Regions from separate parts of the Sporosarcina sp. SG10008 genome, predicted to be linked through region 2. Evidence: riboswitches for the same ligand, from Rfam matches in the RefSeq annotation. Region 2 holds a riboswitch; each other region holds the start of a gene.
The links. A riboswitch is a leader RNA that binds a small molecule or an ion and turns the genes downstream of it on or off. The one in region 2 is predicted to bind thiamine pyrophosphate.
Positions count from the first base shown of each region.

Region 1: it holds a riboswitch for thiamine pyrophosphate, as region 2 does, so the genes downstream of both, tenA (thiaminase II) here and ACGLYD_RS02925 (acetylornithine deacetylase) in region 2, are expected to answer to the same signal.
Region 3: it holds a riboswitch for thiamine pyrophosphate, as region 2 does, so the genes downstream of both, thiT (energy-coupled thiamine transporter ThiT) here and ACGLYD_RS02925 (acetylornithine deacetylase) in region 2, are expected to answer to the same signal.

Region 1 covers NZ_CP172607.1:848,549-850,821, forward strand. Annotated here, with positions in the region: gene ACGLYD_RS04260 (ABC transporter ATP-binding protein) at 1-330, opposite strand, end outside; gene tenA (thiaminase II) at 317-1,009, opposite strand; TPP riboswitch at 1,117-1,220, opposite strand; gene ACGLYD_RS04270 (exonuclease SbcCD subunit D) at 1,371-2,273, shown strand, end outside.
Region 2 covers NZ_CP172607.1:569,349-571,621, forward strand. Annotated here, with positions in the region: gene ACGLYD_RS02920 (S-layer homology domain-containing protein) at 1-616, shown strand, start outside; TPP riboswitch at 635-737, shown strand; gene ACGLYD_RS02925 (acetylornithine deacetylase) at 949-2,229, shown strand.
Region 3 covers NZ_CP172607.1:106,766-109,038, forward strand. Annotated here, with positions in the region: gene ACGLYD_RS00475 (hypothetical protein) at 1-22, opposite strand, end outside; gene ACGLYD_RS00480 (DUF4870 domain-containing protein) at 86-427, opposite strand; TPP riboswitch at 666-767, shown strand; gene thiT (energy-coupled thiamine transporter ThiT) at 848-1,405, shown strand; gene ACGLYD_RS00490 (tryptophan-rich sensory protein) at 1,691-2,273, opposite strand, start outside.

The sequences.
Region 1 (2,273 bases), 280 kb from region 2:
TACTTGTTCCTTGGCGGCCTTCTTATCTAATCCGGCTACTTCAAGCGGAAGACATGCATTTTCTAAAATGGTTCGCCAAGGCAGTAACAAATCTTGTTGTGGCATATAGCCGACCTTTCCAAGGCGCTGAGTATTTGGATTCCCTTCAAGAGAAATGGTACCCCCTGAGGGTTCATCTAATCCGGTTACAAGACGAAAAATCGTACTTTTACCGGAACCGCTAACACCAATTATCGAAATAAACTCACTGGGAAGAATGTTGAATGACAGATTATCGAGTATGCTGTTGCCTGATTCGTACGTGAATGAAACACCGTCAAACGATAGCATTTATCATTTCAACTCCAGGCCACATTTGTTTTGTATTTGCCATATCCCAAAACATATATTCATAACGAGTTGTATTGAGGAAGATCTCCTCGAGCTTTAACAGTTCATGCTCCGGTTTTCCTTCTGCTGATTTGTTCATTAAATCAATACACCAGCCCGCAAGTTCCTTGAATTCATCCGAAGAATACATCTGAATCCAATCGCCATATAACGAGTGATCGGCAGCACCTGGAATAGCATTTAGCTCCTTACCGATTTCCCAGTAACTCCATGCGCAAGGAAGCAGAGCAGCCATCACTTCCGCAACGGTTCCATTTTGACAGACGTGTAACATGTAGTGTGTATAGGCAAGAACAATTGGTGACGGCTTAGCGTTTTCAAGTTCCTGTTCAGAAATGCCGAACCGCAGTGCGTAGCTTCGATGCAGGGCCATTTCCTTGTTCAGCGTCCCATCGAGTAGTGTCGCGAATTTGCCCATCGTTTCCAAGTCGTCGGCTTTTACAGCCCCAATCGCAAACAGTTTTGCATAATCAATCAAATACAAGTAATCCTGTACCATATAAAACCTGAATTTATCCGGATCAAGCGTCCCATCGCCAATTCCTTGTACGAACGGATGGCTATGATTCTGTCTCCAGATTGGTAACGTCTTTTCTAACAAACGGTCAGTGAACTTCATGATATCAACACTCCCTTTGTATTCTTGAAAACCAAAAAACCCACTCCTTGAAGAAGAAGTGGGTTGTAGACAATCAAAAGTATCCCGGAAAATAGACCGGCAGAATTATTGTGTCAGCACCTCTTCCTTACGCTGGTATTAACCAGTTCAAGTTATAAGGGTCAAGGCACATGCCTCTCTCAGCTCTGTTAGAGCACCCCTAGCGGTGGATCATATGAAATTGGACTCATCCCCATTATAAGCATATTAAAAATAGAAGGTCAACCTTAACTTTGTGAAAAGTTAGAAAGGAATGTATGTTTCCTTTTACGAGAATTATCCTGTAAAGTAGAAAGAAAAAGTATTGAAGGGGGAAATGAATTTGAAATTTTTCCATACAGCGGACTGGCATTTAGGCAAGCTCGTTCAAGGTATATATATGACAGAAGGACAGCGTTATGTGCTTGATCAATTTGTAGAGGCAGTCAAAAAAGAGAAGCCAGATGCGGTCGTTATCGCAGGCGATTTGTATGACCGTGCGGTGCCACCTACAGAAGCGATTGCACTACTTGACGAAGTGCTTGGAAAAATTACTATGGAACTTGGAATACCTGTCCTAGCGATTGGAGGAAACCATGATAGCCCGGGACGCCTCCATTTTGGAAGCGGATTGATGCGAGTAAATGGCTACCATATTGCAGGTCAGATGACGAAAGTAATCGAACCGGTCGTTTTGTCAGATGACTACGGTGAGGTTCATTTCCATCTCGTACCATTTGCGGATCCTTCTGTTGTAAAACATTTGCACGAAGATGAAACGATTGTGAACCATAACGATGCGATGAAGAAAGTGACGGCAACTATCCGTGAACAAATGGCAGAGGGGGTCCGACATGTATTTGTTGGACATGCTTTTGTGACACCTCACGGAGAAAGTGAAAATAACACGAGTGACTCCGAACGACCGTTGGCAATTGGTGGGGCAGAATATGTGTCGGCGCATCTTTTCGAAGGATTTAATTATACTGCACTTGGCCACCTACATCAGGCACATTATGTGTTAAATGAAACAGTGCGATTTGCGGGTTCGCCAATGAAATATTCGATTTCAGAAGAACATCATAATAAAGGGTTTCTAATTATCGAACTTGACGCTGCAGGGCAGGTATCTGTTGAGAAACGGGAGTTGAAGCCAAAGCATGATATGCGGACGGTTGTAGGGACGATGGAACATATTTTGTTGCACCCAGTAAGTGAGGATTATGTTTTTGTTAAATTGCTAGAT
Region 2 (2,273 bases):
CATTGATACACGTTTTAATGAGCAAATCGCGCTTTTCTACTATAATAGTGGTGCTGATTTTGGAATTGAGAATGCGAAAGAGCCATTGCGTAATTATGCTGACTTACTAGTCTCACAAAAAAGTAAAGGAAACGTCATTCCTGTGAATGACGAGTCTTACTACATCGCGGATTACTTCCCGATTGCACAGCAAGTAACGACACATGCCTCTATGAATCATGTGTTGGGCGGTATGAACGTTTTACTCATGGCTTATAATGAGTTCGGTGATCAGAAGTATTTAGATACAGCGCAGGCTATACAAACAGCGATTGTAGCGGATAAAGATGATTGGATTCGTGATAATGGCGATATTTGGTATCGTATTTCCGCATTACGTGACTATAAAGGCGATGATTACAAGCACCTGACTTTAGAGGACTTAATAAATTCGTACAAACTTTGGAAAGATATTGATCCGACGTATTTGCCTTTATTAGAAGAAATGATTGCTTCAAAAGCTTCGTTTTTATCGAATGAAAATTTAGGTTACACAACTAAAATAAAGAACGGGTTACGTGATATCGACTTATCAAACTATCTTCCTAAAGGGGAAGAAAGAACAGATGCATTGTGAAGAAGAAAAAAACTAAATAGATACTGCTAGGGGAGCCGTTTAGGCTGAGACACATCATAGATGTAAACCCTTCGAACCTGATCTAGTTCATACTAGCGTAGGGAAGCAGCTGAAACTTTACACATAATGTCTTTATATACGTAGAAAACAGCCGCCTTCCGATTATGGAAAGCGGCTGTTTTCTGTTCCAGTGTATATATGTTGAACAAATGAAATAAAGATAGTGAACTGTGCGAAGGCGCATTACAAGGGCTAGCGCCGTAGTGAATTCAATGGAATTCTTTATTACAACGTATATAGATTCACCTACCAAAAATATAGATAAGGGATGGATGAGTAAAATGGAAAATAGAATTAGTAACCTAGTTGATGAACGTCAAGAGGAGTTAGTGCAATTGCTAGCGGACCTCGTTCGTTTCCCGACAGTTAGTCCACCGGCAAGAAATACAACAGGCGTACAGCGGTATATTCAAGATTTTTTAGAACAAGAAAAATTTGAAACGGTTAGTTGGGATGTATTTCCTAGCGACCCGAACGTTGTAGGCATTAAAAAGGGAACGGATGGAAACCTATATAACAGCCTAATCATTAATGGACATATAGACGTTGCAGAAGTGGGGTATGAAACAGAGTGGACTGTGCCTGTCTTTGAACTGACGACTAAAGATGGCAACGCATATGGGCGAGGAACATCCGATATGAAAGGTGCAGTAGCGGCGACTTTACTAGCCGTTAAATTATTAAACGAACTAGGTGTGGAACTGAAAGGTGATTTGCAAATTCAGACTGTCATTGGGGAGGAAGCGGGAGAGGCTGGAACACTTTCATGTATGGAAAAAGGCTATACAGCAGACTTTGCACTTGTAGTCGATGGCAGTGATCGTCAAATCCATGGTCAGGGTGGTGTGATTACCGGCTGGATAACGATTAAAAGTAAGGAAGTTTTCCATGATGCAATGAGGATGAGTATGCTTCATGCAGGCGGTTCGGTTAATGGGGCTAGTGCGATAGAAAAGATGATGAAGGTTATTGCTGGATTACAAGATTTAGAACGTCACTGGGCTGTGACAAAAAAATATCCGGATTTTGCGCCTGGCGCCACTACTATTAATCCAGCAGTTATAGAAGGAGGAAGGCATGCAGCTTTTGTGGCGGATGAATGTCGGCTCTGGATCACCGTTCATTTCTATCCGAATGAAACCTATCAATCTGTAACAAAAGAAATCGAAGAGCATTTGAACCATGTAGCAAAAGCAGACACGTGGTTAAGAGAAAATCCCATTCACTTTCGCTGGGGTGGAAAATCAATGATTGAAGAACGTGGAGAAATATTTCCGGCGCTTGAAATGAATGCGGACCATGCAGCTGTTCAACTTCTTGCACATTGTCATGAACAAACCGAAAAAAGTCCTGCAATAATAGGTATGTCGAGATCAGTAACAGATGCTGGATGGCTAGGTGCAGCAGGAATTCCAACTGTTATCTATGGTCCTGGAAAGTTGGAAGAGGCACATTCAGTCGATGAAAAGATAAACATTGAAGAATTAGTGGTATTTACCAAGACGCTTATGATATTTATAAATGAGTGGTGTAATACCACGTCTGTAAATTAACCATTTATTTGCATAAAACACTGGGTGAGTAGGGCTTCGAAAAC
Region 3 (2,273 bases), 460 kb from region 2:
TTAATAATTTTCCAATATTCATTACGAATCACTCCTAAACACAGCATTTGTTACTTTTTTCCCGAATAGGTGGTTTTATAAACATTCACTTCAATACTTTAACACCTTGAAACACATTCCAAATTAGAATTGCTATGAGCAAAACTCCATAAACTAGCATGAATAAGACAGGTGTTAATTGCCAAAATCCAAAGTTACCACTAGGCATTACATTCAGGTCGTAGGTAAAGGAAAACATTGAAAAAGAAAAAATGATAAATCCTGCAATAAGAAGTACGACAGGAACAAGATGTGAAACGAGAGAGCGCTTGGCATGGTGTTTTACTTCACGGTCATCCGAAACGAAATAAATAATGACGGGTATAAGTAAAGGGGTGAAGAAGACACTAAAGTAGCATAGGGCGGCTAACAGTTTATTGTTCGACACACGAATCCCTCCATTTTAGTTTAACTATATATATATTGAGTAAATGAATCCCTAGATTAAACTTGGCGAAGAGGCCATACAAGGGTTAACTGGAGCCTGAGATTGGCGGCATCTCCTAGCGCCACATCGAATTTAATGGAATTCTTAATTTCAACATATATAGGATAATTAACATCCCTGTTAATCATCTTGCTTATAGGATCCCCATCTTATACAATGAACTAGACAACTAAATTACTGGAACCACAGGGGGAGCCTATTTGGCTGAGATTGGACAGCACGTCCTGACCCTTAGAACCTGTAAGATTATTCTTGCGTAGGAATGTGGATGGAAATTGACATATTCGATGTCCCATCTATTTCGGGATGTCTTTTTTTATGCCCACATCTTTCGCTGAGCTAGGAAAGGGATGAATTAATTTGGATCGGAAAAGACTTCAACTTTTACTTGAAATAGCTATTTTAGGTGCAATTTCATTTGTGCTTGATCAGATTGGTTTTAAAATGCCACAGGGTGGCTCGGTTACGCTGTCAATGTTGCCGATTGTTGTCATGGCATTTAGATGGGGGATTGCAGGCGGTATGCTGACTGGCTTCGTCAGTGGGTTATTGCAACTGATGATGGGAGGCTATGTCTTTAATATAATACAGGCTGCGCTTGATTACTTCGTGGCGTACACGTTGGTTGGAGTGGCAGGTGTTACACTTGCATGGCTGTTAAGTAGTAAAGTAAAAGGCAACAAAGGCTCAATGGTTACAGCAATCGTTCTGGGGACAGTTATCGGTGGCATACTTCGATACTTGATTCACTTCATTGGTGGAATTGTATTTTTTGCATCTTATGCACCTGAGGGACAGCCCGTATGGCTCTATTCACTCGTATACAATGCAAGTTACATGATACCTTCAATAATATTATCAGCAATTGTTGCGTCAATATTATTCACTACAGCACCGCGTCTTTTAGAGAGAAAATAGAAAATCGCCGTTCTGCCCAATGTGGGAGGACGGCGATTTTTTTAAAGGTAAGAAAGTATAAGTTGTTCTACATGGATCGATGTCTAGACTCCAGACGCCAGCCCCTGGGCCCACACGAAGTGGGTCATGCAGTGGGGAGGGATTGAGCTACATCCCTCCTTGTTGCGACAGGATGTCGCGATTTTAGACTGCCTTTCTTTAATTTCAGTCTTGCCGAAAAGGCAAAGACCGACTTTGTCTTCAAGTCTTTCAGCGCTTGTCGGGGCTAAACAGCGTCTTACACTTTTATTTAGGTGTGAATGACTTTCGTCTGAAGAACATGAATCCTGCGATTGTAGCTGCAAGAAATAGGGCTGCGGCAGAGACGAATAGTTCATCAGCACCGTTTTTTACAGTGATACCTATAAATGCCCATATGAAGACAGCACTAAATGCTATATCCGCGTAATGGTATAAAAAATGAAGTGCAATAGCGGTTGCGATAGTCAAGTAGATGACGGTCCATAGCGGGTCACTTAGTCCCCAACCAGACCATTCATGCAAAGTAAGGACATAACTGATATTTGCAATGGTCGCGACAAAAACCCATCCTAGATAGACAGCAATCGGAACTCTACCATGAATATGACTATTTTTTATAGAATAAGTAAAATAAATGGTTAACAGTGTTAAAAGAAGAACCAGGTTGACAATAATTGTCCATCCGAAGAAACCAAAATGCCAAAGCAAAATCCAAGTGATATTTAATAGGCAGCTGAGCACAAACAAAACTACCCTCCGATTGAATAATGCATGATTAATGTTTACTGTGTTGCGCATAAAGCCGTATAACCAGATAGCGAGAAGCAGATAAATAACTGCCCAAATT